Regions from separate parts of the Pseudomonas sp. UTLPPB19802 genome, predicted to be linked through region 3. Evidence: predicted binding sites of a transcription regulator. Region 3 holds the regulator's gene; each other region holds the start of a gene.
The links. The regulator sigma-54, encoded in region 3, starts transcription at its own class of promoters, with help from an activator protein. The targets are predictions, from matches to a motif close to ANTGGCATNNANNTTGCTNT.
Positions count from the first base shown of each region.

Region 1: flgB (flagellar basal body rod protein FlgB) is a predicted target of sigma-54. The motif match lies at 3,329-3,348, and genes of this name have one in related genera.
Region 2: glnK (P-II family nitrogen regulator) is a predicted target of sigma-54. The motif match lies at 3,055-3,074, and genes of this name have one in related genera.

Region 1 covers NZ_AP048545.1:6,751,055-6,761,219, reverse strand. The annotation lists gene flgM (flagellar biosynthesis anti-sigma factor FlgM) at 33-353, opposite strand; gene flgA (flagellar basal body P-ring formation chaperone FlgA) at 521-1,282, opposite strand; gene AC6I6U_RS29740 (chemotaxis protein CheV) at 1,363-2,289, shown strand; gene cheR (protein-glutamate O-methyltransferase CheR) at 2,343-3,170, shown strand; gene flgB (flagellar basal body rod protein FlgB) at 3,408-3,818, shown strand; gene flgC (flagellar basal body rod protein FlgC) at 3,822-4,265, shown strand; gene flgD (flagellar hook assembly protein FlgD) at 4,281-5,018, shown strand; gene flgE (flagellar hook protein FlgE) at 5,051-6,379, shown strand; gene AC6I6U_RS29710 (type I secretion system permease/ATPase) at 6,623-8,362, shown strand; gene AC6I6U_RS29705 (HlyD family type I secretion periplasmic adaptor subunit) at 8,359-9,672, shown strand; gene AC6I6U_RS29700 (beta strand repeat-containing protein) at 9,728-10,165, shown strand, end outside.
Region 2 covers NZ_AP048545.1:1,033,229-1,043,393, reverse strand. The annotation lists gene sutA (dormancy-specific transcriptional regulator SutA) at 67-396, opposite strand; gene AC6I6U_RS04655 (secondary thiamine-phosphate synthase enzyme YjbQ) at 499-924, opposite strand; gene AC6I6U_RS04650 (ammonium transporter) at 1,138-2,478, opposite strand; gene glnK (P-II family nitrogen regulator) at 2,515-2,853, opposite strand; gene AC6I6U_RS04640 (accessory factor UbiK family protein) at 3,269-3,529, shown strand; gene AC6I6U_RS04635 (methyl-accepting chemotaxis protein) at 3,569-4,432, opposite strand; partial or broken gene AC6I6U_RS04630 (MCP four helix bundle domain-containing protein) at 4,427-5,209, opposite strand; gene AC6I6U_RS04625 (cytochrome c) at 5,736-7,106, shown strand; gene AC6I6U_RS04620 (sugar dehydrogenase complex small subunit) at 7,122-7,643, shown strand; gene AC6I6U_RS04615 (GMC family oxidoreductase) at 7,640-9,286, shown strand; gene AC6I6U_RS04610 (hydrolase) at 9,563-10,165, shown strand, end outside.
Region 3 covers NZ_AP048545.1:7,166,658-7,176,822, reverse strand. The annotation lists gene pmbA (metalloprotease PmbA) at 1-174, shown strand, start outside; gene AC6I6U_RS31755 (FagA protein) at 428-823, shown strand; gene AC6I6U_RS31750 (class II fumarate hydratase) at 816-2,192, shown strand; gene AC6I6U_RS31745 (DUF2753 family protein) at 2,219-2,659, shown strand; gene AC6I6U_RS31740 (superoxide dismutase) at 2,661-3,272, shown strand; gene AC6I6U_RS31735 (HPr family phosphocarrier protein) at 3,500-3,772, opposite strand; gene rapZ (RNase adapter RapZ) at 3,789-4,646, opposite strand; gene ptsN (PTS IIA-like nitrogen regulatory protein PtsN) at 4,649-5,113, opposite strand; gene hpf (ribosome hibernation-promoting factor, HPF/YfiA family) at 5,123-5,428, opposite strand; gene AC6I6U_RS31715 (RNA polymerase factor sigma-54) at 5,508-7,004, opposite strand; gene lptB (LPS export ABC transporter ATP-binding protein) at 7,188-7,913, opposite strand; gene lptA (lipopolysaccharide transport periplasmic protein LptA) at 7,913-8,458, opposite strand; gene lptC (LPS export ABC transporter periplasmic protein LptC) at 8,445-9,017, opposite strand; gene AC6I6U_RS31695 (KdsC family phosphatase) at 9,026-9,550, opposite strand; gene AC6I6U_RS31690 (KpsF/GutQ family sugar-phosphate isomerase) at 9,551-10,165, opposite strand, start outside.

The sequences.
Region 1 (10,165 bases), 420 kb from region 3:
TAAGCGTCCAAAAGCCTCGCGCCGGCAGATGCCTAGCGCTGGGCTTCGAAGTTGAGCAGTTTGCTTGCGACTCGGTTGCTATCGACCTTGTAGCTGCCATCGGCGATTGCCTGTTTCAACTCGGCCACGCGGGCGCTGTTGACTACAGGCTGCTGCTGCAGCTTGTCAGTGATCTTTTGCAACTGCTGAGCCTCATTGCTGAGGTGTACCGATTCCCCGCTCTGGCCGACTGAATCGGCCTGGCTGTTCACGGCGGCAGACTTGCCGGCGCCGTCGGCTTCCTTGTTGGCGCTGGTGCGCGTACTGCCTGTCAGTGACGGGGCGTTATTCAAACGACTGAAATCGATGACCATGATAAAAACCTCTGGGTATTTGGACGCTTGCCTTGTTTTCGGCCATACCCGGAAAAACTTTAGGCTCATCTGAAAATGAGTCTGCATTTCGGCTGTAGCCCTGTCTGGGCCACAGTTTAGGAAAAGTGTTGGCTCGGCGCCAGTTATCTACAGAGTGGTTTTTTTCTCTATAAGGCCACTTCCACCTGACCAGGGGCAGTGACCCGGGCCTTGATGACCCGCTGCGAGTTGAGGTTCTTGATGCGGATCTGCTCGTTCAGGCCGCCATCGGAGAGCGCTTCGCCGGGCATCTTGACCACCAGGCCACCGCTCGTCGCGCTGATGACCACCTGATCACCCTTGCGCACCACTTCTGCCTGCTCCAGGTGAACCAGGGTGATGACCTGGTCCATGACCATTGGTCGGACAAGTTTCTGCCCGATCGCCTGGTCGGGCGAGGTCAGGAACCCCTGGTTGATCAGACTGATATCCCGTTCACGCAGGGCCACGTCTTCTGGCTCGATGATTCCGGCGCGCTTGAGTGGGCGAGTAGTGACGACCACGTCGCGGAACAGCTTGACCTGGGCTGGTACGAACACCGTCCAGGGCGAACTGCCTTCGCAGCGGATCTTCACGGTGACTCGGCCGATCGGGGTTGCCGGGCTCTCGAGGCTGGCTGTCAATTCCTTGTCGCAGGCAGCCATGCGCAGGCGCGGGTCTAGTTGGTTGACCTGGATTTCGTAGCGACCTTCGGTTTGACTGGTAGCCAGATAGTCTTCTACCGTGAATTCAAGAAAGCCTTGGGTCACGCCGATAAGCTGATCAGGCAGGGTCGCCGATTCCGCAAAAGCAGGGTTGCTTGGGTTCAGGCAGCATAAAACCGACACTACCGCGAGTAATCTGCGGTACTGTGATGTAAGGCGTCGAAAAAATGTCGTTTGTGCTTTCATAACGGTATAAAAAGCAAGGCTCGTGCCGTTTGCGCCTGAACGGGCGTCGAATCGTGAAGCTTTGATCAGAGAGGGCAGTCATGGCTGGTGTGATGGATTCGGTGAACCAGCGTACGCAACTGGTGGGGCAGAACCGCCTCGAGTTGCTGTTGTTCCGTCTCGACGGACAGCAGCTCTACGGGATCAACGTGTTCAAGGTACGCGAGGTGCTGCAATGCCCCAAGCTGACCCTGATGCCCAAGTCCAATCCGGTAGTGTGCGGTGTAGCGAACATTCGTGGAGCAACCATTCCGATCCTCGATCTGGCAATGGCCACCGGTTCCGGTGCACTCAAGGATCAGAGTAATCCGTTCGTGATCATTACGGAGTACAACACCAAGACCCAGGGGTTCCTGGTCAAGTCGGTGGAGCGCATCGTCAACATGAACTGGGAAGAGATCCATCCGCCACCCAAGGGGACCGGACGTGATCACTACCTGACGGCGGTGACGCGGATTGACAACCAGTTGGTGGAAATCATCGACGTGGAGAAGATCCTCGCCGAGGTTTCGCCCATGTCCGAGTCGGTTTCCCTGGGCGTGGTGGATGTCGAGACGCAAACCAAGGCGGTGTCCCTGCGTGTGCTCACCGTCGACGATTCGTCGGTGGCGCGCAAGCAGGTCACGCGTTGCCTGCAGACGGTCGGTGTCGAGGTGGTGGCGCTGAACGACGGCCGGCAGGCACTGGATTACCTGCGCAAGCTGGTCGACGAGGGCAAGAAGCCGGAGGAGGAATTCCTCATGATGATCTCCGACATTGAAATGCCCGAGATGGACGGCTATACCCTCACTGCTGAGATTCGCAGCGATCCGCGCATGCAAAAGCTGCACATCACTCTGCATACTTCCTTGTCAGGGGTTTTCAACCAGGCGATGGTGAAGAAGGTCGGCGCCGATGACTTCCTTGCCAAGTTCCGACCTGATGACCTGGCGGCCCGGGTGGTTGACCGGATCAAGGCTGCAGGATAACAGCCGGGGACCGATGGTCCCTGGCGCTACAGACGATTTAAGAGGCGGCACCATTGTCTACGGGTAATTTGGATTTCGAACAGTTCCGGGTCTTCCTGGAAAAGGCCTGTGGCATTCTGCTCGGTGAAAACAAGCAATATCTGGTTTCCAGCCGTCTCAACAAGCTGATGGAGCAGAATGGCATCAAATCCCTGGGCGAGCTGGTCCAGCGGATCCAGACCCAGCCACGCAGCGGCTTGCGTGAGCAGGTGGTGGATGCCATGACGACCAACGAAACCCTGTGGTTTCGTGACACCTATCCGTTTGAGGTGCTCAAGAGCAAGGTATTGCCGGAAGCGATCAAGGCCAGTCCCGGGCAACGCCTGCGGATCTGGTCGGCCGCTTGTTCATCGGGGCAGGAGCCTTACTCGATCTCGATGTCGATCGACGAGTTCGAGCGGACCAACATTGGCCAGTTGAAGGCCGGTGCGCAGATCGTCGCCACCGACCTGTCGGGTCTTATGCTGAACAACTGCAAGACCGGCGAGTACGACAGCCTGGCGATTGGTCGCGGCCTGTCGCCCGATCGCCTGCAGCGCTACTTCGATACCAAGGGGCCGGGGCGCTGGGCGGTCAAGGCGCCAATCCGCAACCGGGTCGAATTCCGCTCGTTCAACCTGCTCGACAGTTATGCCAGCCTGGGCAAGTTCGACATCGTGTTTTGCCGCAACGTGCTGATCTACTTCTCCGCGGAGGTGAAGAAGGACATCCTCATGCGCATCCACGGCAGTCTCAAACCAGGCGGTTATCTGTTCCTGGGGGCATCCGAGGCCCTCAACGGCCTGCCGGACCACTACCAGATGGTGCAATGCAGTCCGGGCATCATCTACAAGGCCAAATAGCCAACAGTTCGACACCCAGCGGGAGCCCACAAGGCTCCCGCTTTTTTTTGCCGCCGGTGTTGCCGCTTTGCTGGCGCTTAGCGGAAATGCCTTGCCGCTTTTCTGGCATTGCCAGCGGCAGCCACCTGGCAAAGCCTTGAATTACGGGGGGTGAGGAAATTGGCATGGGGCTTGCTATGGCTCTGTCAACGAAAAACCTGTTCCGACGATCAGGTCAACTCTCGAAGGTTTCCCGACATGAGCATCAGTTTCGACAAAGCGCTCGGCATCCACGAACAGGCCCTGAGCTTCCGTGCCCAGCGTGCCGAAGTCCTGGCCAACAACATCGCCAACGCCGATACCCCGAACTACAAGGCCCGGGACATGGACTTTTCCTCCGTGCTCGCCGAGCAGAGTGAAAAGGCCAGGAACAACGGCACCTTCGCGCTCAACACCACCAACAGCCGCCACATCGAAGCCCAGGGCATGAGCAATGGCGACGCGGCGTTGCAGTACCGCACACCGATGCAGCCGTCGATCGACCAGAACACCGTGGATGCGCAGATCGAGCAATCGAACTACGCGCAGAACGCGGTCGATTTCCAGGCCAGCTTCACCCTGCTCAACAGTAAATTCAAAGGGCTGGTGTCAGCCCTTCGTGGAGAATAAGCCATGTCCCTCGCCAGCGTTTTCAACATTGCCGGTAGCGGCATGAGTGCCCAGACCACTCGACTGAACACCGTCGCCAGTAACATCGCCAACGCCGAGACCGTCTCGTCGAGCATCGACAAGACCTACCGTGCGCGTCACCCGGTGTTCGCCACCATGTTCCAGAACGGCCAGGCCGGTGGCAGCGATTCGCTGTTCCAGGACCAGAACGCTGCCGGACAGGGCGTGCAGGTGTTGGGCGTGGTCGAAGACCAGAGCAACCTGGAAGCCCGCTACGAGCCGAACCATCCGGCGGCCGACGCCAAGGGGTATGTCTACTATCCGAACGTCAACGTCGTCGAGGAAATGGCCGACATGATCTCCGCCAGTCGTTCGTTCCAGACCAACGCGGAAATGATGAACACCGCCAAGACCATGATGCAGAAGGTCCTGACCCTCGGTCAGTGATAAGGGGCGACAGACATGAGCGTTACCGACTCCACCAGCACCTCCGTCCTCAACGACATCTTGACGGCCTCCAATGCCAAGGTGACGAACAAGACCAGTACCGACTCGCTGGGCAATGCCATCAGCAGCGCGGCCGGTGGCCAGACCCTGGGCAAGGACGCGTTCCTGCAACTGCTGGTAACCCAGCTGAAGAACCAGAACCCGCTGGACCCGCAGGACAACAGCGCCTTCGTTGCGCAGTTGGCCCAGTTCAGCAGCCTGGAAGGCATCACCACGCTCAACACCAGCGTCAACAACATTGCCAGCGCGTTCCAGTCTTCCCAGGCGCTGCAGGCATCGTCGCTGGTCGGTCGTTCGGTCATCGTGCCGACCGACAGGGCGGTGGTCGACACCAGCAAGAGTTTTACCGGCACCGCGGTCGTTACCGGTGCCACCGATACCACCACGCTGAAGATCAGCGATTCCAGCGGGAAGGTGGTTCGCACCATCGACCTGGGCGCCCAGACTGCCGCCGGCAACGTGGCCTTCGTCTGGGATGGCAAGGATGATTCCGGGACCCTGTTGTCCAGCGGTACCTACACCTTCAGTGCGGCCGCCAACCTCAAGGGCTCCACCAACTCGACGGCACTGGTGACCAACCTGCCGGCAACCGTCAGCAGCGTCAGCCTGTCGCAGAGCGGCGGTGAAATGATGCTCAACCTGGCTGGCCTGGGCAGTATTGCTCTGTCCAAAGTCCAGACCATTGGCCTGTAAGAGCCGACCAACGCGAAACAAAGGAGAGATACATGTCTTTTAATATCGGTTTGAGCGGTCTCAATGCGGCCCAGAAACAGCTCGACGTAACCGGCAACAACATCGCCAACGTCAACACCACCGGCTTCAAATCGTCCCGTGCGGAATTCGAGGACGTCTACTCGGCGACCAAGCTCGGCGTATCGTCCAAGACCATCGGTAACGGTGTGCGCCTGGCCAACGTTTCGCAGAACTTCGGCAACGGCGGCATGAACGTCACCGGTAACGCGCTGGACCTGGGTATCCAGGGCAACGGCTTCTTCACCCTGAGCGACAGCGGTTCGCTGATGTACACCCGCGCCGGTACCTTCAAGACCGACAAGGACGGCTACATCACCAACTCCGATGGTACCGCGCGTCTGCAGGGCTTTGCCGCCGACTCCAACGGCAATGTCATTCCGGGCGTGCTGACCGACCTGCGCATCGACGTGTCGAACCTGCCACCGCAGACCACGACCACCATCGGCGCGACGATCAACCTCGACTCCAAGTCGGCGGTGATCAACCAGGCGACCACGCCGTTCGATCCATCGAACACTGCCAGCTACACCACGCCATTCAGCTCCGATATCTACGATACCCAGGGTAACAAGCACTCGCTGGACCAGTATATGGTCAAGACCGGTGCCAACACCTGGAACGTCTACACGCTGATTGACGGGCGCAACCCGAACGGTACGGCACCGACTGTGGCGACGGTACCTCCAACGGTTCCAGCTGCTGCGACTGATCCTGTTCCGGTGGCAATGACCTTTGACTCCTCCGGCAAGCTGACCTCGATCGGTGGTACCACCGGCAAAACCAGCATCACCGTTACCGGCTGGGTTCCTGGCACGGTGACCAATGGTGTATGGGCCGCGAACGGTGCGGGTGCCAACACTGCCGGTATTCTTACCGACTGGGCGAAAACCACCCAGTTCAACGCCGATACCTCTCGCGCAGCCATCATTGGCGACGGTTATGCTACTGGCCAGATCACCGACATCAGCATCGATGGCACCGGTATCATCTTTGCCAACTTCAGCAACAACCAGCACAAGGCGATCGGCCAGGTGGCGGTCGCCAGCTTCACCAACGAACAGGGCCTGCAGCCTGCCGGCGGCACCAACTGGAAGCAGACCTTCGCCTCGGGCCAGCCTGCCTATGACGGCGGAGAGGTCGGCACCAACGGTTCCATCGTTTCCGGCTCCCTGGAAGGTTCCAACGTCGACCTGACCAGCGAACTGGTGGACCTGATCAAGGGCCAGAGCTACTACCAGGCCAACGCCAAGACCATCTCCACCCAGAGCACCATCATGCAGACCATCATTCAGATGACCTGATGGCTGGTTCGGGGTTTCGAAAGTCCGGCGCCTTTGGGCGCCGGATTTTTTTTGCCTGGTTTTTGCGCTGAATCAATTTGCAACTCTTTTCCCCCTGTGTGTCCCGACAAGCTGGTGCAGAACTTGCTCGCCCAGCCCGCGCTAACGAATGACGTCAATTTTTCGTTATACCCGCATCATCAGGACAGAGCCTTCGTTCTGACTGCATGGACGCTATGCAAGCTCACAGGGACGGAACACGAATTGAAGAGAAGTAACGCCCTCAATACGCCTGTCGTTTCGGCGTCGTTGCAAACCCTCCTGCGTAAAAGCCTGGTCGGTGCCGCCCTGTTTTCAGGGGTTATCAATATCCTGGCGCTGGTCGGTCCGTTGTTCATGCTGGAGGTCTACGACCGGGTCATTCCCAGCCAGAGCATCCCGACGTTGGTGGCCCTGGCATTGTTGGTCCTGGGGGTCTACGGGTTTTCCGGCTTGCTGGATATTGTCCGTTCCCGCCTGATGGTGCGGATCGCCTCCGCCTTTGACCTGGCACTGTCTCCCCGCGTGTTCAAGGTGATTGCAGGGGTGTCGCTGAAAACGGCGATTACCGGCGATGCCCTCAAGCCTGCCCATGAGCTGGACCAGATTCGCGGGTTCATCGGTGGCCCGGGACTGGTGACCTTTTTCGACCTGCCCTGGATGCCGGTGTACCTGGCCGTCTGCTTTTACATCCATCCCTTCTTCGGTCTGCTGACGAGCGGGTTGATTGTCGTGCTGGTGGCACTGACCTTCATCACTGACCGACAGTCACGTCAGCTGGCACAGGCCAGCGCCGAGGCGCAGAACAAACGCAATTACCTGGGGCAGCAGGCTCACCAGAATGCCGAGGCGTTGGCGGCGATGGGAATGGCGCAACGTGCCTCGTCGCTCTGGCAGGTGCATCACTCGACCTATACCACCCTGCAACGCCAGACCCTCGATATCGGCTCCTTCTTTGGTGGCATTTCCAAATCCCTGCGTCACCTGGTCCAGTCCGGCTCCCTGGCACTGGGTGCCTACCTTGTGATTCAGGGCGACCTGAGTGGCGGTACCATCGTGGCGGCCTCGATCATCGTGTCACGGACCCTGGCGCCGGCCGAGCAGGTGATTGCCACCTGGCGCAGCCTGCTTGGCGCCCATCTCGCCTGGAAGCGGTTGCTCGAAGTGTTTGCGCTGTTTCCCGATGAGCAGGGCAGAACCGAATTGCCGCAGGCACATCGCACACTTCAGGTCGACAACCTCTTTACCGCACCACCGGGCAGCCAGCGCCTGACCTTGCAGAATGTCCATTTCACGATGGCGGCGGGGAGTGCGCTCGGCGTTGTGGGGCCGAGTGCATCCGGTAAGTCGTCACTGGCCCGGGCCCTGGTCGGTGCCTGGCAGCCGGCTCGCGGTCAGGTCAAGCTGGACGGTGCGCCACTGGAGCTGTTGGGCGAACAGTCCCGAGGCAAGCTCATCGGCTACCTGCCGCAAAGCGTCGGGCTGTTCAGCGGCACCGTCGCCGAGAACATTGCACGGCTGGATCCTGATGCCGATGACCGCGCGATTGTGTCCGCCGCACAACTGGCGGGCGTGCATGAGTTGATCCTGCAATTGCCCGAGGGGTATCAGACCCAGGTGAGCGAGGGCGGGCTCAACCTTTCGGCCGGGCAACGGCAGCGTATAGCACTGGCCCGAGCCTTGTTCGGTGATCCGTTCCTGGTGGTGCTGGACGAACCCAACTCCAATCTCGACGCCGAAGGTGAGCAGGCTCTGTCGCGGGCGATCCTGTCGATCAAGGCCCGCGGGGGGATCGCGGTGGTGATCGCTCATCGCACCAGCATTCTTTCGGTCATCGACCAGGTGTTGATTCTCGAACATGGTGTCCAGGCGGCATTCGGCGCCAGGGATGTGGTCCTCAGGAAACCGCCCGTACAAGCACCTCGGCCGGCGCCAAGCGTCGTGGAAATGGGAGTGGCCCAATGACCGTTCATGATCAGGAAAACATCCTGGCCGGTTCGCTGAACCGACATCTGCGACTCGGCACTTTCAGCCTTTTGGTCCTCCTGGGGGGCGGGTTGTGCTGGGCGATCGGCACTGACTTGTCCGGTGCCGTGATCGCCACCGGTAGCGTGGCAGTGGAAAGCAATGTCAAGAAGATCCAGCACCCCACGGGCGGCATCGTCGCGGAACTGCTGGTCAGCGAGGGGCAACAGGTAACCGCGGGCGACGTGTTGATCAGGCTCGATGCGACGTTGCCGAAAGTTGGCGAGGCCATTGTGTCCAAGTCACTGAGCCAGGCCCTGGCGCGCCAGGCACGCCTGGAGGCCGAGCGCGATGGCGCGGCCGAACTGGTAACGCCAGCTTCGTTGATTACACGCCTGGGAGACGATGCCGCACAGGTGCTGATGAGCAGTGAACGGCGCTTGTTCGAGGACCGCCGCTCATCCCGCGAGGGGCAAAAGAAGCAGTTGCGTGAACGAATCCGGCAACTCAACGAAACGATTGCCGGCCATGATCTCCAGCAGAAGACCAAGACCGAAGAAATCGAGTTGATCGACAAGGAGTACCAGGCGGTCCGCAAGCTCTACGAGAAAGGGATGATGACGATCGATCGGGTCAACGCCCTGGCTCGCGGCATTGCCCGTTTGCGTGGCGAGCGCGGGCAGTTGATCGCGTCCATTGCCGAAGCCCGCGGCAAGATTGCCGAGACCGAGTTGCAGCGTCTGCAGATCGACCAGAGTTTCCGTAGCGAGGTGTCCCTGGAGCTGCGCGAGTTGGAAGCTCGACAAGGGGAATTGGTCGAGCGCGATATCGCGGCCAATGACCAGCTCAAGCGCATCGATATAACCGCCCCGGTTTCCGGGCGAGTCCAGCAATTGGCCGTGCACACCCTGGGTGGGGTGATTTCGCCGGCGGAAAACCTGATGCAGATCGTGCCCTTCGATGACGAGTTGTTGGTCGAGGCGCGAATCAGCGCCCAGGACATCGACCAGGTATCGCTGGGGCAGGATGCGGTGTTGCGGCTCAGCGCCTTCAATCGCAGCACGACGCCCGAGTTGAAGGGACAGGTGGTCCGGCTATCGGCGGACCTGGTCCAGGACGAGCGCACCGGCATGGGGTTCTATCGTGCCGGGATCAAAATACCGCACAGCGAATTGACGCAACTGCAAGGGCTGACCCTCGTACCCGGAATGCCGGTGGAATCGATGATCCAGACCGGCACACGCAGCGTCATTTCCTATCTGCTCAAACCTATCAGTGATCATGCCCAGCGCGCCTTCCGCGAAGGATGAAGAACGAACGAGTTCACCGTGGTACCCATGACTCAACAAGGAGCAAGGAAGAAAAATGGCAGTGATCAACGGAACATCAGGAGCGGATACGCTGGTAGGAACGACGGCTGCCGATGAGCTTTACGGCTTTGCCGGCAACGACTCGCTGGATGGCGGGGCGGGAAATGATCTGCTCGATGGCGGGGCTGGGGCGGATGTGCTCAATGGTGGGGCGGGAACCGATACCGCCTCTTATGCCAATTCGACGGCTGGGGTTACCGTCAACCTGGTTAGCGGGACGGGGGTTGGTGGTGATGCGCAGGGCGATACGCTGATTGGTATCGAGAGGGTGGTGGGGTCTGCGTTCAACGACACGCTGACCGCCCAGACCAACGGGCACAGCCTGGTGGGCGGTCAGGGCAACGATACCTACTTCGTTAACGGCACTGGCGTCTCGGTAGTTGAAGCCGCAGGTGAGGGGGACGATGAAATCAAGACCACGCTGAGCAGCCTG
Region 2 (10,165 bases), 1.3 Mb from region 3:
GCCATCCAGCGGGCATGAAAAAGCCCGCAGCGACGGCGGGCTTTTTCAGCAAGCAGGAAGCGCCACTCAGATAGGGCGGCTGCCGTACTTGTTATCCGGCTTCTTGGGCGGATCGGCGACCACGTTGGCCTCCACTTCCTGCACCTTGCCGCCACGCGCCAGGAACTCTTCCATGGCCCGTGCCAGAGCATCGCGCTCCTTGTTCTTGGTCTCGACGCTTGGCAGCTCATCGACCGATACCGCCGCCTTGGCCTTGCCCTTGGACGTCGGGGCAGGTGCATCGCCACCGTCGTCGTCGGCTACGTCCACGTCTTCTGCAGACGCTTCCAGACCTTCTTCGTTCTCGTCTTCGTCGCCTACTTCGAGGTCATCATTTTCCAGATCATCGTCGCTCATGTTCTACCTCATGACTTGCGAAAAGCAGATTAGTTATAGCCCAGCTATGCCGACTGTCGAAGGCTGCCGGAAAAAAATCAACATCCGCTGGTACCCAGCGGCTTATGCCCCATCACCCTGGAGGGTGGCGAGGACTTTACGGGCACCGCCATGATCGCGGTGCTCGCCAAGATAGACGCCTTGCCAGCTACCCAGTGCCAACCGCCCCGCCGTTACCGGCAAAGTCAGCTGACAGCCTAGCAAACTGGCCTTGAAGTGCGCCGGCAAGTCATCCGCGCCTTCGTCGTTATGTTCATAGTCGAGGTCGCCTTGCGGGACCAGTCGATTGAAAAAACGCTCGAAATCGCGGCGAACCGCCGGATCGGCATTCTCGTTGATGGTCAACGAGGCCGAGGTATGCTGCAGCCACAAATGCAACAGACCGACGCGACATGCCCGGAGTTCAGGCAAACCGTCGAGCAACTCCTGGGTCACCAAATGAAAGCCCCGGGGCCTGGCCCGCAAGGTAATCAGTGTCTGTTGCCACATACAGTTCTCCGCCCATCGGCGCGCATTCTAGCGCGCTGTGGAAAAAAGCAAAGCGCCTAATACGCCTGCCATGCTGTAAGCCATCGTCCCATGGCGGCGGACTCTGATGTTTTGTCCGCCATGCCTCTGGATAAATCCTTTCAGCCCTCTTCACGTTGACAAAATCCAGGCGAAAAAATGCCCGGCAAGCCGGGCAGATTTTTTTCAACGCGCTCAGAGGTTATAGCCGCGCTCGTTATGTTGTGCCAGGTCCAGGCCCACCGACTCTTCTTCGTCGGTCACCCGCAGGCCCATCACCACATCCAGCACTTTCAGGATCACGTAGGTGACGATGGTGGTGTAGATGATGGTGAAACCAACACCCTTGCACTGCACCCAGACCTGGGCAGCGACATCGGTGGTCGCGGCGTTGAAGCCACCCATCGACGGTGCGGCGAACACGCCGGTCAGGATCGCACCGAGGATACCGCCCACACCGTGCACGCCGAAGGCATCCAGAGAGTCGTCATAGCCCAGCTTGCGTTTCAGCGAAGTGGCGCAGAAGAAGCACACCACACCGGCAGCCAGGCCGATCACCAGGGCGCCCATCGGGCCGACGGTACCGGCGGCCGGAGTAATGGCAACCAGGCCGGCGACCACGCCCGAAGCGATACCCAGGGCGCTTGGCTTGCCGTGGGCCAGCCACTCGGCAAACATCCAGCCCAGTGCGGCGGCGGCGGTAGCGATCTGGGTGACCAGCATCGCCATGCCGGCGGTGCCGTTGGCGGCGGCGGCGGAACCGGCGTTGAAGCCGAACCAGCCGATCCACAGCATGGCGGCGCCGATCAGGGTGTAGCCGAGGTTATGCGGCGCCATTGGCGTGGTCGGGAAGCCCTTGCGCTTGCCCAGCACCAGGCAGGCAACCAGGCCTGCGATACCGGCGTTGATGTGCACCACGGTACCACCGGCGAAGTCCAGCACGCCCCAGTCGCCCAGCAGCGAACCCGCACCGCCCCAGACCATGTGTGCGATCGGCGCATAGACCAGGGTGAACCAGACGCCCATGAAGATCAGCATCGCGGAGAATTTCATGCGCTCGGCGAAGGCACCGACGATCAGCGCCGGGGTGATGATCGCAAAGGTCATCTGGAAGGTGACGAACACCGCCTCGGGGAACAACGCCGCCGGGCCGGTGATGCTGGCAGGGGTGATGCCGGCCAGGAAGGCCTTGCTCAGGCCGCCGATGAAGGAATTGAGATTGACGACGCCGGCTTCCATCCCGGTGCTGTCGAACGCCAGGCTGTAGCCATAGACGAACCACAGGATGGTGATCAGGCCGGTGATGGCGAAGCACTGCATCATCACCGAAAGAATGTTTTTCGAACGCACCATGCCGCCGTAGAACAGCGCCAGGCCCGGAATGGTCATGAACAGGACGAGGGCCGTGGAGGTCAGCATCCAGGCAGTGTCACCGGAATTGAGCACGGGAGCGGGCGCTGGGTCCGCCGCCATGGCCATGGCCGGCATTATTAGGGACAACAGGGCTCCTAGCCCTGCGAATTTACGCAGAGTCATATTGTTTTCTCCTGGGGCGTTGGGGTTTGGGGCGGCTTAGATCGCGTCGGTATCGGTTTCGCCGGTACGGATGCGAATCGCCTGTTCCAGATTGACCACGAAGATCTTGCCGTCACCGATCTTGCCGGTGTTGGCGGCCTTGGTTATCGCCTCGATGACCCGGTCGAGATCCTTGTCGTCGATGGCGACATCGATCTTCACCTTGGGCAGGAAGTCGACCACGTACTCCGCGCCGCGATACAGCTCGGTATGACCCTTCTGCCGACCGAAGCCCTTGACCTCAGTGACGGTAATGCCCTGCACGCCGATCTCGGACAACGATTCGCGCACATCGTCCAACTTGAACGGCTTGATGATGGCAGTGACTAGCTTCATGAAACTCTCTCCCGAATTGGTGGACTTGCCCCAGGAAAACAAACCCGACTCAAGTCTAAGCGCAGTGCCTGGCTTTGTAACGCATCGTCGGCCTCGATCGACCTGTCGATGTCCGCTAACCGTGGCCGGTGCAGCCTTCCCGCTGCGCCTGCCGCACTGCCTGGTCACAGCGACTGCATCAGTGCATGGGTCACGAGTGTCTAAGCAGAAACCTTGCCATCTCTGCAAAACCCAAGCATTTCAAGCTCTTGGCCACCCATGCGGAGGAAAGGCCGCCCAGCACCCGCAAGCGACGCACAACAACGGTGCGCCAGCGCACGACGCATTGCGCAAAAAGCGTGCATCGCCGCCCCCGAAAATCACTATAGACACCGCGTGGTACACTGCGACGACCCTGTATCCGGAAAACCACACCATGCTCGCGCCCAAAGACTTCCTCGACGCCCTGAGCGGCCAAGCCTCCCGCCTGTTCAATGGCGAAAGCCCGTTGCCGCGCAACGAAATCGAAAGCCAGTTCAAGGCCCTGCTGCAGAGCGGTTTCAGCAAGCTGGATCTGGTCAGCCGGGAAGAGTTCGATAGCCAGATGGTGGTATTGGCCCGTACCCGTGCGCGCCTGGAGAGCCTGGAGGCGAAGGTCGCCGAGCTGGAAGCGCGACTGGCCCCCACCCAGGAATGAACCGCCTGGCGCCGCAATGGCGCCAGGCGACACGCGGGCTCAGAGCCGGAAACGGCTGACCAGCGAGTTGAAGGACAGCGCCAGGTTCGACAGTTCCTGGCTTGAAGCGTTGGTCTGGTTCGCCCCGGCCGCCGTCTGGGTCGAGAGATCCTGGATGTTCACCAGGTTGCGATCCACTTCACGGGCCACATGGGCCTGCTCCTCGGAAGCCGTGGCGATCACCAGGTTACGGTCGTTGATCTGCGAGATGCCGTCGGCGATCTGCTCCAGTGCCTCGCCGGTCGCGCGGGCCAGGTCCTGGGTTTCGGTCACCAGTGCCTGGCTCTTGCCCATCGCGTCGACCGCGCTGTCGGCACGGTCCTGCACCGCATGAATCATCGTCTCGATTTCACCGGTGGACGCCTGGGTCCGTGCCGCCAGGGCCCGTACCTCATCGGCGACCACGGCAAAACCCCGGCCCTGCTCGCCGGCACGGGCCGCCTCGATGGCCGCGTTGAGCGCCAGCAGGTTGGTCTGCTCGGCAATACCGCGGATCACGTCCAGCACCTGGCCGATGTCACGAACCTGCACCGCAAGATCCTTGACCAGCCCGGTGGACGAGGTGATTTCCCGCGTGGCGTTGTTGATCGCCTGCACCGCGCTGCGGGCCTGGTCGCGGCCACTGCTGGCCTGCGTGCTGGTCGATTGCGAAGCCTGCGAGGTCGAGACGGCATTGCGCGCCACTTCCTCGACCGCCGAGGTCATTTCCGTCACCGCCGTGGCGGCCTGCTGGATCTCGTCATTCTGACGAGTCAGGGCACGGCTGCCGTCGTCGGTGACCGCCGTCAGCTCCTCGGCCGCGGAGGCCAGTTGGTCGGCGGCGCTGGCGATCTGCTGGATGGTGGTCTTGAGGCTGTCCTGCATGCCGCCCAAGGCGTCCAGCAACTGGCCGGCCTCGTCACGACCGTGACTGGTGATGCGCTGGGTCAGATCGCCCTCGGCGATGCGTTGCGCACAGACGACGGCCGTGGCAATCGGCCGGCTGATCAGGCGGCTGATGAAAAAGCCCAGCAGCAGGGCCGCGATGAAGGCGATGACAATACCGCTGTACAGCACCGTCTTGGCCGTTGCTTCCTGCTGCGTGGCCGCCTTGGCGTCTTCGCTGATCTGGCGATCATTGGAATCGATCATGATGGTGAGCTGATCCATCACCTTGCGATAGGCCTGTTGCAGGTCGCCCAGCAGCAGGATGCGACCATTCTCCAGGTCGCCCGCCGCCATCAACGCCACATAGCGCTGTACCAGCGCCTGGTAGACCGGCCAGTCGCGCGCCATCTGGTCGCCGGCAATGCGCTCGTCCTCGGCAAGCGGGCCCTTGCGATAGGCGGCAAATGCCTGCTCGCTGGCCAGTTGGTTGGCTTTCATCGAAGCCAGGAACTCATCCTTGACGCTCTGCGGTGAGTTGCCGGCGGTAGCGACGTACAACCGATACATGTCACGGGTCTGGCCGACCGCCTTGGTCTTGGTCTGGGACGTGTTGGCGACCGACACCAGGTTGTTGCTGAACACTGCCTGCAGGCGCGCCGACAACGCGGAGACGCCACTGATACCCAGCATGCCCACGGCAAGCGTGATCAGGGCGCAGAGGAAAAAGGAGGTGATCAGTTTGGTCGAGAGTTTTGCGTCATTGAGCCAATTCATCGGTGAATCCTTGTGGGCACTGGTCGAGTGACCCTTTCATGTATGCATTTCCCTGCCCCCGCGTGTTGCCAGGTGACGGGCCTGTGTAGGGGTTCCATGGCTATGGGCGCCCGCCTGGCAAAAGCACGGACACCCTTCGCACATGGCGAGGTTTTTCGGTGATTGAGGTCGTACCACAGCACAAACGCACAAGCCGAATTGCTCTTTTTCCCTCAAGCTTGATCGGATCACTTCCCTTCTTGCCCCCCATCGCGCACACGATATCGGCGGGCTATCAAACTTCTGAAACATACGTTCCAGAGCCATCGATTGAAATAAACGCGTAATGGCTTTTTGCCATAATCGTTGTTAAATGTTACAGCATGTGAAATATTAACCGCAAACATACGACGTCGTACGACGACTCTGTTCGGTCATGAAAATGGCACGGGCCGGTTGTCACGCGCGCAAGTCAAACCGTGAGGAGTTACACATGCATCCGCAAAGGATGGGTCGGCTATTGCCTGGCGTGCAGAAGGCAAGACCCATGAGGAATACCCTGGCAGGGTGGCTGGCCCTGATGACCATCAGCCTGGGGGCCCATGCCGAGGCGCTCGACGCCAACGCATCGGCGGGCAAGCGCCTGGCGGTGGCCGCCGACTGCGTGGCCTGCCATACCAGCGCCGGCGGCAAGGCGTTCGCTGGCGGCTACCCGTTGAGCTCGCCGATGGGGGTGATCTACTCGACCAACATCACCCCGTCCAAGACCGCCGGGATCGGCAACTACAGCGAAGCGGACTTCGCCCGTGCCGTGCGCGACGGCGTGACGCCGGACGGTACCCACCTGTACCCGGCGATGCCGTACACCTCCTACGCGAAGATGACCGACAGCGATATCGCCGAGCTGTACAAGTACTTCATGCAGGAAGTGCAGCCGGTGGATGCGCCGAGCCCCAAGACCAAGCTGGACTTCCCGTTCAACATCCGCGCCTCGATGCTCGGCTGGAATGCCCTGTTCCACAGCGACAAGCGCTTCATCCCGGACCCGGCCAAGTCGGCCCAGGTCAACCGTGGCGACTACCTGGTCAACGCGCTGGCCCACTGCGACACCTGCCACACCCCGCGCAACGTGCTGATGGCCGCCAACAACGACAAGGCACTCGCCGGTGGTTCGCTGGGCGCCTGGTACGCGCCGAACATCACTTCGGACAAGGTCAGCGGCATCGGCGCCTGGTCGAGCGACGAGATCGTCGCCTACCTGCGCACCGGCCATGTCGAGGGCAAGGCCCAGGCTGCCGGGCCGATGGCCGAAGCCGTCGAGCACAGCCTGCAATACCTGGGCGAGGATGACCTCAAGGCCATCGCCGCCTACCTGCTGCAAACCACGCCGGTCGCCAGCGGCGAGCGCCAGGCCCGCCATACCTTCGGCCAGGCGTCCAGCGACGAGCTGACACTGCGCGGCGGCAACCCGCAGGACAATCCCGGCTGGCACATCTTCAGCGGCACCTGCGCCAACTGCCACCAGGCCAACGGCCAGGGCAACCGCGAGTACCCGTCGCTGTTCCACAACACCGCCACCAGCCGTGCCGACAACCTGATCGCGACCATCGTCAACGGCGTACACCGCACGGTCGACGGCGTCGCCATCGACATGCCAGGCTTTGGCCCCGACGCGCTGTACACCGACCGTCTCAACGACCAGGAAATCGCCGATGTCAGCAATTACGTGCTGACCCACTACGGCAACCCTGAAACCACCGTGACCGCCGCCGACGTGGCGCGCGTACGCGAAGGCGGCCCCAAGGCGCCGCTCGCTGTCCTGGCGCAGTACAGCGTGCCGGGCCTGATCATTCTCGGCCTGCTGGTCATCCTGGCGCTGTTCAGGTTCAAGGCTCGTCGTCGGCGCCTGGAGGCCTGAACCATGGAAACTTCGATGACTGACAAGCAAATGCCCGCCCATACCCTGTCCCGCCGCAGCCTGCTGCGCGGCTCGGTGACCCTGGGCCTGGCCGCCATGGTCGGCAGCCTCGCGCCATGGCAATCGGTGCTGGCCGCCGATGACCAGGAATTCATCGCGCTGTCGCAGTTCCTCGTCAGCCGCCCGGTCAACCCGGTGCTGGCGGCACGTTACTACCGCGCCCTGAGCAAGCGTGCACCGAACTTCAGCGGCAACGTCGGCGCCCTGCGCCAACTGATCGCCAGCCAGGGTTTCAAGCACGTCGACGAATACCTGGCCCAGCCCAACCCGGACGCGTCGCTGAAAGCCACCGCCACCAGCATCATTTCGGCCTGGTACCTGGGCATCGTCGGCGAACTGGCCGACGCCGAGCTGATCAGCTACTCCGAAGCGCTGATGTACAGCCCGACCCACGGCATCCTCGCCATTCCGACCTACGGCGGTGGCCCCGACTCCTGGGGCAACAAGCCAACCGATAAACAGGACTTCAAACTATGAGCAGCGCTGCCTACGACGCCGACGTCGTCATCATCGGCTCCGGCGTGATGGGCGGCCTGATCGCCGCCGAAATGGCCAAGGCCAACAAATCCGTGATCGTGCTCGAAGCCGGTCCTCGGGTGAACCGTCGCGAGGTCGTCGAGACCTTCCGCAATGCGCCGGTCAAGCTGTCGCTGGCCAACGCCAAGCTGCAGGGCGCCGGCTCGCCGTACCCGAGCCTGCCACACGCACCGTCGACCTATGGCGACTACCTGCAACAGGTCGGCCCCGTCAAATACAACACCTCCTACCTGCGTGTGGTCGGCGGTACCACCTGGCACTTCGGTTCGTCGCTGTGGCGCATGCTGCCCAACGACTTCCGCCTCAACAGCCTGTACGGGCGCGGCCGTGACTGGCCGATCAGCTACGACGAACTGGAGCCTTTCTACGCCCGTGCCGAAACCGAGCTGGGCGTGTCCGGCGTCGACGGCCAGGACGAAAGCGGCCAGGGTGGCGCAGCCTTCCCGCCGCGCTCGATCCCCTACCCGATGGAAGGCCTGAAGCCGAGCTACATGTTCAAGCGCCTGTCGGGCATGCTGAGCAAGGGCGGCTACAACCCGATCCTCGAACCCAACGGCCGGGCCACCCGTCCCTACGGCAAGCGTCCACCGTGCGCCGGCAACAACAACTGCAACCCGGTCTGCCCGATTGCCGCCAAGTACGACGGCTCGATGCACATCGACGAAGCCGAACGCCATGGCGCCAAGCTGCTGGACAACTCGGTGGTGTACAAGATCGAGGCCGGCGACGACGGCAAGATCACCGCGATCTGGTACATGCGCCCGGACAAGACCCAGCACCGCCTGACCGCCCGCTACTTCGTGCTGGCGGCCTACGGTATCGAGTCGCCGAAACTGCTGCTGATGTCGACCTCGGACAAGTACCCGAACGGCATTGCCAACTCCTCCGACCAGGTTGGCCGCAATCTGATGGACCACACCGGCATCAGCATGAACGTGATGACCAAGGAAGACATGTGGCCCGGCGAAGGTCCGACCCAGTTGCTGGTGTACCTGAACAGCCGTGACGGCGGGTTCCGCAAGGACTACCCGAGCTACAAGATCAAGGTGCGCAACACCGTGCCGACCTCGCAGATCACCAGCAACCTGATCGCAAAGGGCGTGCTCGGCTCGAAACTCGACGAGCAGATCCGCCTGCAATCGGCGCGCTCGCTGAACTGGGCGGTGGACTTCGAAACCCTGCCGCTGCCGGAAAACCGCGTGACGCCAAGCAAGACCAAGTTCGACGCCATCGGCCTGCCGGTGCCGGAGATCTACTACAGCGTCCCGGACTACTGGCATGCCGGCAAGGAAAAGGCCCTGGAGGACTTCAAGCAGTTCGCCAAGCTGCTCGACGCCGACATCCTCAGCACCGACGTGGGCTTCCAGAACCGCCAGCACATCATGGGCACCACCATCATGGGCGACGATCCGAAGAACTCGGTGGTCAACCGTGATTGCCGCACCCATGACCACGGCAACCTGTTCATCGCCGGCACCAGCGTGATGCCATCGTCGTCCTGCGTGAACCCGACGCTGACCGGCGCCGCGCTGAGCATCCGTATCGCCGACCAACTGCTCAAGGATTTCCAGGCTAACGCCTGATCCCGCAGCAACCGACGTGACAGGCCGCCCTGGCCTGTCACGCTCCCCTCCGACGCCTCTCCCCCTCCCTTTCCACGCCACCCGAAGCCATTCCAGCGCTCACTCGAGCCTTGAGCATATTGTCCCTTATTTAGAATCAATCATTCTCATTTTTGCTGGATTGTCTCGAACATGGATCAAGCCCAAAATACACCCATACCGCAGCCACTGAGCGAAACGCCAGGCCGGTGCCGAATTCGCTTCACACACTTTATCGACTTAAAAAGGAACTCAATCATGTCCAACCGCGAACTGCTGAACCCAACCAACTCCGCCCTGATCCTGATCGACCACCAGCCACAAATGGCCTTCGGCGTGCAGTCGATCGACCGCCAGACCCTGAAGAACAACACCGTCGGCCTGGCCAAGGCCGCCAAGATCTTCAACGTGCCAACTATCTACACCTCGGTCGAAACCGAAAGCTTCAGCGGCTACATCTGGCCGGAACTGCTGGCCGTGAACCCGGGCGCCAAGCCGATCGAGCGGACCTCGATGAACTCCTGGGAAGACAAGAAACTGGTGGAAGCGGTGAAGGCCACCGGTCGCAAGAAACTGATCATGGCGGCCCTGTGGACCGAGGTCTGCCTGACCTTCCCGGCCCTGGAAGCCCTGGCTGAAGGCTACGAGGTGTACATCGTCACCGACGCCTCCGGTGGCACCACCCAGGAAGCCCACGACATGTCCGTGCAGCGGATGATCCAGGCCGGCGCAATTCCGGTGACCTGGCAGCAGGTCCTGCTCGAATACCAGCGCGACTGGGCCCACAAGGACACTTACAATGCGGTGATGGACCTGGTGCGCGAGCACAGCGGCGCCTACGGCATGGGCGTGGACTACGCC
Region 3 (10,165 bases):
GGCTTCTGGGTGGAGAATGGGGAGATCCAGTTCCCCGTCCAGGAAGTGACCATTGCCGGCAATATGCGTGACATGTTCAAGCAGATCGTCGCCGTTGGCAGCGATCTTGAGCTGCGCAGCAATATCCGCACCGGTTCGGTGCTGATCGAGCGGATGACCGTCGCCGGTAGCTGATCCACCTCCCTTGTGGTGAGCGGGCTTGCCCGCGCTGGGGGGCAGAGCCCCCCTGAAACCTGCCAACCCTGACCATCAGGTTGAACGACATCTAGCGTTTACGGCTGCTGTGCAGCCGAGCGCGAGCAAGCTCGCTCGCCACCCGCCAGGCTTATCCATTACTCCTCATTGCTCACCAGCCCTTGTATTTTAGGGTTGTTCCGATTCTTATTATCATATAATAATAAATCTCATTATCGAGTGAGCCTGGGTCATGAGTTCTGCCTTGCATGAGCATCCCTATCTGGACAGCTGGCGCTGGATGAGCCGCCAGGTCCGTTGCGCACTGCTGCCGGACGAGCCCCGGCTGATCGATCATTACCTCGCCGAAGGCCGCTACCTGGCCAGTTGCACGGTTACCTCACCCTGGACCGTTGCCGAAACCGCCTTTCGCCTGCTGCTCGACACCGCCACCGATACCGCGTTGCCCTGGCACTGGCGCTCGTTATGCCTGGACCAGGCCTGGCGACCATTGCGCGACCTCGAGCGCCTGGCCTTGTGTAACTGCCGGCTACGCCGCTGGCAAAGCTTTGCCTGGCAGTTGGCGAGTTGTTCGCTGCTGCCTTCCATTCCCCTGACTGAACTGGTGCAAGGATTTCCCGATGAGTAATACCCGTATCGAACGCGACAGCATGGGCGAACTGCAGGTGCCGGCCGACGCGCTGTATGGCGCCCAGACCCAGCGTGCCGTGAACAACTTCCCCATCAGCCACCAGCGCATGCCGACGCAGTTCATTCGTGCCCTGATCCTGGCCAAGGCCGCAGCGGCCCAGGCCAACGTCGAGCTGGGTCAGGTGAGCGCGGCTCAGGGCAAGGCCATCGTCGATGCCTGCCATGGCCTGCTCGGAGGCGACTTCATGGTGCATTTCCCGGTGGATATCTACCAGACCGGTTCCGGCACCAGTTCCAACATGAACGCCAACGAGGTGATCGCGACCCTCGCCAGCCGTCTGCTGGGCGAGCCGGTGAACCCCAACGACCACGTCAACTGCGGTCAAAGCAGCAACGACATCATTCCGACCACCATCCACGTCAGTGCCGCGCTGGCCTTGCACGAGCAACTGCTGCCGGCCCTGGCGCACCTGGTGCAGGTCACCGAAGCCAAGGCCGAACAGGTTCACCCGTTCATCAAGACCGGCCGTACTCACCTGATGGATGCGATGCCGGTGCGCCTGAGCCAGGTACTCAATGGCTGGGCGGCACAGCTCAAGGCCAACGTCCTGCATCTGCAGAACCTGCTGCCGAGCCTGCAGTCCCTGGCCCAGGGCGGCACCGCGGTCGGCACCGGTATCAATGCGCACCCGCGCTTCGCCGAATTGTTCAGTCGCCAGTTGAGCGCCTTGACCCATGTGTCGTTCACGCCGGGCAGCAACCTGTTCGCCCTGATCGGTTCCCAGGACACCGCCGTCGCCGTTTCCGGCCAGTTGAAGACCACTGCGGTGTCGCTGATGAAAATCGCCAATGACCTGCGCTGGATGAACTCCGGTCCCCTGGCCGGCCTGGCCGAAATAGAGCTGGAGGCCTTGCAGCCCGGCTCGTCGATCATGCCGGGCAAGGTCAATCCGGTGATTCCGGAAGCCACCGCCATGGTCGCGGCTCAGGTGATCGGCAACGACGGCACGATTGCCGTGGCCGGCCAGTCGGGCAACTTCGAGCTGAACGTGATGCTGCCGATCATTGCCCAGAACCTGCTGAGCAGCATCGAGCTGTTGGCCAACGCCAGCCGCCTGCTGGCCGACAAGGCCATCGCCAGCTTCAAGGTCAACGAGGCCAAGCTCAAGGAGGCGTTGTCGCGCAACCCGATCCTGGTCACTGCACTGAACCCGATCATCGGTTACCAGAAGGCTGCCGAGATTGCCAAGAAGGCCTATCAGCAAGGTCGTCCGATCATCGACGTCGCACTCGAACATACCGATCTGCCCCGCAGCCAACTGGAAACCCTGCTGGATCCGGAAAAGCTGACGGCTGGCGGCGTGTAACCCACTGCATTGTCTGGAGGTTCGTCATGGAACACTGGAGACGCACGATCGAAAGGGCCAACCGCCATTTCCACCTTGGCGAGCTGGTCGATGCCCGCGAGCACTACCTGCAGGCCCTGGCCCTGGCGCAGGTGCTGTTCGAGCGCTGGCCGGATGCGGAGGAGGCGGTAGCCGCCTGCGTGATATCCCACCACAACCTGGCGGACCTGCACCTGCGCCTCAACCAGCCGGAAGAGAGCGTCGAGTACCTGTGTGCCATTCACCAGCGCCTGCTGCAGGCGATGCAGGACACTCGACTCAGCCTCGCGCTACGTGAGGCTGCGCTGCATCAGAGCAGTAAAACCTACGTCGAGCTGCTGGCCTTCATCAGCGAGCACGGCGAATACCCTCGCACCAGCCGTCTGCTCCACAACCAGACGGCCTCCTCGGGCAATGTCCCGTCGAGTCATCAACATGGAGTTCATTGAAATGCCTCATGCCTTGCCTGCGCTGCCCTATAGCTACGACGCTCTGGAACCGCATATCGATGCCAAGACCATGGAGATTCACTACACCAAGCACCACCAGACCTACGTCACCAACCTCAACGCGGCCGTCGAAGGCTCGCAGTGGGCCGACTGGCCGGTGGAAAAGCTGGTTGCCGCAGTCGCAGAATTGCCGGAAAAAATGCGCCCGGCAGTGATCAATCATGGTGGCGGCCATGCCAACCATTCGTTGTTCTGGGCGGTGATGAGCCCGTTGGGCGGCGGTGAGCCGGAAGCGGCGCTGGGCAAGGCCATCAACGAGCAGTTGGGGGGCTTCGAGGCGTTCAAGGAAGCCTTCACCAAGGCTGCGCTGACGCGTTTCGGCAGTGGTTGGGCCTGGCTGAGCGTGACTCCACAGAAACAGCTGGTGGTCGAGAGCAGCGGCAACCAGGACAGCCCGCTGATGAACGGCAATACGCCGATCCTCGGCCTGGATGTATGGGAGCACGCGTACTACCTGCTGTACCAGAACCGTCGTCCGGAATACATCAACGCCTTCTACAACGTGATCAACTGGCCGGAAGTCGAACGGCGTTATCTCGCTGCCCTGGCGTGAAGCACACTACCAACAAGATCCAAAGCCGATGATGGAGACTGAAACCGTGGCAATGAGCAGATGGCGATTACTTCGCCAGGGAGTTGGCTGGCTATTGTTGCTGGCTGGAGTGGTATTGCTCGTTGCCCGGCTGTTGGGCTGGTCGGGAGGGGGCTGATAGCAGGGGCGTTGCTTCAATCATCGCCTGCAAGCCGGCTCCCGTGGGAGCGGGCTTGTTGCGAAGGTGTCTACTCGCCTTCGTCGAAATAGTTGTTGATCAGTGCCACCAGCGCGGCCATGGCCTCGTCTTCCTGTTCGCCTTCGGTCTTCATGTGGATCTTGGTGCCCTTGCCGGCAGCGAGCATCATCATGGCCATGATGCTCTTGCCGTCGACCATGCTCTCGGGCGTACGCCCTACCCGGATATTGCAAGGATACTGGCCGGCAACGCCGACGAACTTGGCGGAGGCACGGGCGTGCAACCCCAGCTTGTTGATGATTTCGATTTCCAGAGCGGGCATCGCGATGGTGATCCTTTCAGCTAAGGTCGCGGTGGCGGACCTGGACGTTCTTCAGGGATTGCTGCAGGAGCTGACCCAGGCGCTCGGTCAGGTAGACGGAGCGGTGATGCCCGCCAGTGCAGCCAATGGCAATAGTGACGTAAGCGCGGTTGCTGGCAGCGAAACGTGGCAACCATTTGAGCAAATAGCTGGAAATGTCCTGGAACATTTCCTCCACATCCGGTTGCGCAGCCAGGTATTCGGCCACCGGCTGATCAAGCCCGGATTGTTCGCGCAGCTCCGGTTTCCAGTAGGGGTTGGGCAGGCAGCGCACATCGAACACCAGGTCGGCGTCCACCGGCATGCCGCGCTTGAAGCCGAACGATTCTACCAGAAACGCAGTGCCCGGCTCCGGCTGGTTCAGCAGGCGCAGCTTGATGGTGTCGCGCAACTGATAGAGGTTGAGGTTGGTGGTGTTGACCTTGAGGTCCGCCAGGTCGGCGATCGGCCCGAGCAGGCTGCTCTCGTCGCGGATGGCCTCGGCTAGCGAGCGGTTGGCGTTGCTCAGGGGGTGGCGCCGACGGGTTTCGGAGAAGCGCTTGAGCAGCGTCTCCTCGTCGGCGTCCAGGTACAGGACGTCACACTGGATATGCCGCCCGCGGACTTCGTCGAGCAGTTCGGGAAAGCGCGACAGGTGGCTGGGCAGGTTGCGCGCATCGATGGATACGGCGACCAGTGGTTGCGCCAGCTCGGTATGGATCAGCGCCCGTTCGGCCAATTCCGGCAGCAAGCCGGCCGGCAGGTTGTCGATGCAGTAATAGCCATTGTCCTCGAGTACGTCGAGGGCAGTGCTTTTACCTGAGCCGGAGCGGCCGCTGACGATGATCAAGCGCATGATTACTGACCGTTTTGTACGTCCAGAACAACCTGATAGAGGGCTTCATTGCTTGGTGCGCCACGCAGCCGGTCACGCACCTCCTTGCGGTCCAGCATACTGGCGATCTGCCGGAGCAGTTCCAGGTGTGCATCGGTGGCGGCCTGCGGGACCAGCAGCACGAACAGCAGGTCTACCGGCGCACCGTCGATGGCGTCGAAATCGATCGGCGCATCCAGGTGCATCAGCGCGCTGACGGGGGCCTCGCAGCCCTTGAGGCGGCAGTGGGGAATGGCGATGCCGTTGCCAAAACCGGTTGAACCGAGTTTTTCGCGGGCAATCAGGCTCTCGTAGACATCCTGCATTTCCAGATCGGGCACTTCGCGGCTGATCAGGTTGGCGATTTGTTCGAGGGCGCGTTTCTTGCTGCCGCCCGGCACGTTCACCAGGGAACGGCCGGGGGTCAGGATATTTTCAAGTCGAATCATGGGAGGGAGTTAACGACCCGTACCTTGGAGCAGGTGCAGGTTCTTTTCCTTATGCTTTTTCAGTTGGCGATCCAGCTTGTCGGTCAGCAGGTCGATGGCTGCATACATGTCGTCATGTTCTGCGTTGGCGACCACCTCACCGCCGTGGATATGCAAAGTGGCTTCGATTTTCTGCTTCAGTTTTTCGACGGCCATTGTCACCTGTACATTGGTGATCTTGTCGAAGTGGCGTTCCAATCGGTCGAGCTTCTCGCCGATATAGGCACGCAGTGGTTCGGTCACTTCCAGTTGGTGTCCACTGATGTTGACTTGCATACAGCTTCTCCTTCGTTGCCAGTGCATAAAGCGGCAAGCCTGGTGGCTTGCCACTGGAACGCTGTGGCACGCCCGGCGGTTACATCAACCGCTTCCGTTCGCTGGAAGGCGCGATCCCGAGGGACTCGCGGTACTTGGCGACGGTACGACGGGCGACCTGAATGCCTTGTGCCTCCAGTAAACCAGCGATCTTGCTGTCGCTCAACGGCTTTTTCTGATTTTCCGCTGCAACCAGTTTCTTGATGATCGCGCGGATCGCCGTGGACGAGCATTCGCCGCCTTCGGAGGTGCTGACGTGGCTCGAGAAAAAGTATTTCAGTTCGTAGATGCCGCGCGGGGTATGCATGAATTTCTGGGTGGTAACCCGGGAAATGGTCGACTCGTGCATGCCCACGGCTTCGGCGATGTCATGCAGCACCAGCGGCTTCATCGCTTCGTCGCCATATTCCAGGAAGCCGCGCTGATGCTCGACGATCTGGGTGGCAACTTTCATCAGCGTCTCGTTGCGGCTCTGCAGGCTCTTGATGAACCAGCGCGCCTCCTGCAACTGGTTGCGCATGAAGGTGTTGTCGGCGCTAGTGTCGGCGCGGCGGACAAAGCCGGCATACTGCGGGTTGACCCGCAGGCGTGGCACCGACTCCTGGTTCAGTTCCACCAGCCAGCGCTCATTGTCCTTGCGCACGATCACGTCGGGCACCACGTATTCGGCCTCGGTCGACTCGATCTGCGAGCCGGGGCGCGGGTTGAGGCTCTGCACCAGCTCGATGACCTGGCGCAGTTCGTCCTCCTTGAGCTTCATGCGCCGCATCAGCTGGCTATAGTCGCGGCTGCCGAGCAGGTCGATAAAGTCGGTGACCAGGCGCTTGGCCTCGTTCAGCCAAGGGGTCTTGGCCGGCAGTTGGCGCAGTTGCAGCAGCAGGCATTCGCCGAGGTTGCGTGCGCCGATGCCGGCGGGCTCGAACTGCTGGATACGGTGCAGGACGGCTTCGATCTCGTCGAGCTCGATGTCCAGTTCCGGGTCGAATGCCTCGAGAATCTCCTCGAGCGTCTCGTCCAGGTAGCCCTGGTTGTTGATGCAGTCGATCAGGGTCACGGCGATCAGGCGATCGGTGTCGGACATTGGTGCCAGGTTCAATTGCCACAGCAGGTGGCTTTGCAGGCTTTCACCGGCGGACGTGCGGGTGGTGAAGTCCCACTCGTCATCATCGTTGCTGGGCAGGCTGCTGGCGCTGGTCTGGTAGACGTCTTCCCAGGCGGTGTCGACCGGGAGTTCGTTGGGAATGCGTTCGCTCCACTCGCCTTCGTCGATGTTGTCGACTGTCGGTGCAGCTTCCTGCTGATAGGAAGTTTCCGGAGCGTCGGGAGTGGTCTTCTGCTCGGCGTTGTCGGCCATTGGATCGCTGTTGTCGAAGTCGTCGCCTTCTTCCTGGCGCTCGAGCATCGGGTTGGATTCCAGGGCCTCCTGGATTTCCTGCTGAAGATCCAGGGTCGACAATTGGAGCAGTCGGATGGCCTGTTGCAGCTGCGGTGTCATCGTCAGCTGCTGGCCCATTTTCAGGACGAGCGATGGTTTCATGGCAGGGGCTTAACACCTTATTCGCCGGCGCGCATGCGCCATCCACTACAGGGCGCCGGAACGCCAAACATAAGCAAATTATATGCCTGAAACCGGAGTGTTTGCCTAGAGCGCTGTAACAATAAAACAGTGGTTTTTATCGAACATCGATGCGCTCCGGGCGGGTATTGGGCATCCCGATACTTACAGGCGGAACTCGTGGCCCAGGTAGACTTCCTTGACCAGTTCGTTGGCCAGGATGGTGTCCGAATCGCCTTCGGCGATCAGTTGTCCATCATTGACGATATAGGCGGTTTCGCAGATGTCCAGGGTCTCGCGGACGTTGTGGTCGGTGATCAGTACACCGATGCCCTTGGCCTTGAGGTGATGGATGATCTGCTTGATATCGCCCACGGAGATCGGGTCGACACCGGCGAATGGTTCGTCCAGCAGGATGAACTTCGGTGCGGTGGCCAAGGCGCGGGCGATTTCCACGCGACGGCGTTCACCACCGGACAGGCTCATGCCGAGGTTGTCGCGGATGTGGCTGATATGGAATTCCTGCAGCAGGCTTTCCAGCTCCTTGCGACGGCCGGCCTTGTCGAGGTCCTTGCGGGTCTCGAGGATCGCCATGATGTTGTCGGCCACCGACAGCTTGCGGAAAATCGAGGCTTCCTGCGGCAGGTAGCCGATCCCGGCACGGGCACGACCGTGCATCGGCTGGTGGCTGACGTCCTGGTCGTCGATCAGGACGCGGCCCTGATCGGCCTGGACCAGGCCAACGATCATGTAGAAACAGGTGGTCTTGCCGGCACCGTTGGGGCCGAGCAGGCCGACGATCTGTCCGCTTTCGATCGACAGGCTGACGTCACGCACCACCTGGCGACTCTTGTAGGCCTTGGCCAGATGCTGGGCTTTCAAAATTGCCATTACTGGGCCTTGTGCTCGTCGGTTTTCTTTTTCGGCTGGATCACCATGTCGATTCGCTGGCGCGGCGTGGTGATCGGGGTGCCGTTGGCGCGGCCGGCGGTAGCCACCTGCTTGACCGTGTCGTAGACGATTTTCTCGCCTTCGGTGGTGTTGCCGTCGTTGATCACCTTGGCCTGGTCGAGCAGGATGACGCGGTTCTGCTGGGCGTGGTACTGGATGGTCTTGCCATAGCCCTTGACCGGCTGCGGGTCGGTAGCTTTCTGCTTCTGCTCGAAATAGGCCGGGCTGCCGACTGAGGTGACCACGTCGATGGCGCCGTCCTTGGTTCGGGTCAGCGTCACGGTGTTGCCCTTAACGATCATCGAACCTTGAGTGATGATGACGTCGCCCTTGTAGGTGGCAATGCCTTGCTTGTCATCCAGTTGAGCGTCGTCAGCCTGAATGCGGATGGGCTGTTCGCTGTCGTTCGGCAGAGCCCAGGCGCTCACGCTTCCCAGTGCTGCGCCCAGGCTGAGCAAAATAGGGAGGGTTTTAACGAGACTCATACTGTCCTCTTACGTTCGATAGCAGGTGCATCCTGCTTTCTTCCAGATAGGCTTTCATGCCTTTGCCCGTGGTCACGCCATTGGGGCCGTCGATTCTAACGGCTTGCTCGGTCTGCGCATATTGCTTCTGTGGGAATACTGTCATCCGAGTTGTAGTAATAAGTACATTGCGCTGCTTTTCGTCGGTGCGGGCGACCCGTACCGAGTCGATCAGCTCGACCTCGGTGCCGTCCGGATTGACCTCGGCGCGTTCGCTCTGGACGTGCCAGGGAAAGGCGGTGCCGCGGTAGATCTGCATGTCGGGCTTGGTCACCACGGTGACATCGGAAACCTTGAGGTGCTCGACCTTGTCACCGGTCATGTCGTACTGGATCTTGCCGTCGGGCATGTACTGGACGCTGTGGGCGTTGACCGCATAGTAGTCGATAGCGGTGTTGTCCACTGGCGCGGCGGTCTGCTCCAGGAACCGTTCCGGACTGATGTTCCAGTAGCCGACGGCCGCGAACAGTGCGGCAATGACTCCAAACAGCAGAATGTTGCGAATCTTCTTGCTCAGCATAAAAGGCTCTACAGGTAGGCGGCGTGCGCCGCTTCGAGGCTGTCTTGGGCGCGCAGGATCAGTTCGCAGAACTCGCGGGCAGCACCTTCGCCACCACGGGCCTGGGTAATGCCATGGGCGTGTTCGCGCACGAAGCTTGCAGCATTGGCCACGGCCATGCCCAGGCCGACGCGCCGGATCACCGGCAGGTCGGGCAGGTCGTCGCCCAGATAGGCGACCTGCTCATAGCTTAGGCCGAGTTGGGCAAGCAGGGCGTCGAGTACCACCAGCTTGTCTTCGCGGCCCTGGAATACATGGGGAATGCCCAGGTTTTTGGCGCGTCGCTCGACCAGCACGGTCTTGCGACCGCTAATGATAGCGGTTTGCACGCCGGCGGCCATCAGCATCTTGATGCCTTGGCCGTCCAGTGTGCTGAATGACTTGAACTCGCTGCCGTCCTCGAGGAAATACAGGCGACCGTCGGTAAGTACGCCGTCGACGTCGAATACCGCCAGCTTGATGTTCTTGCCGCGTTGCAGCAGATCGATGCTCATTTACATTACTCCGGCGCGCAGCAGGTCGTGCATGTTCAAGGCGCCGACCGGGCGGTCCTCGTCATCGACGACCACCAGGGCGCTGATTTTATGGTCTTCCATGATTTTCAGGGCTTCGGCGGCGAGCATTTCGGCCCGTGCGGTCTTGCCGTGAGGGGTCATGACGTCTTCGATCAGGGCGCTGTGGATATCGATGGTGCGGTCCAGGGTGCGGCGCAGGTCGCCGTCGGTGAAGATCCCGGCGAGACGGCCGTCGGCCTCGACGATCACGGTCATGCCCAGGCCCTTGCGAGTCATTTCCATCAGCGCGTTTTTCAGCAGGGTGCCGCGCAGCACGTTTGGCAACTCTTCGCCGGCGTGCATGACGTTTTCCACTTTCAGCAACAGGCGTCGCCCCAGGGCACCGCCCGGATGGGAAAAGGCGAAGTCTTCGGCGGTGAAGCCACGAGCCTCGAGCAGGGCGACGGCAAGGGCGTCGCCCATCACCAGGGCTGCGGTGGTCGACGACGTCGGAGCCAGGTTCAGCGGGCAGGCCTCGTGCTCGATGCGGGCGTTGAGGTTGACCTCGGCGGCCTTGGCCAGCGGTGAGTCGGGATTGCCGGTCAGGCTGATCAA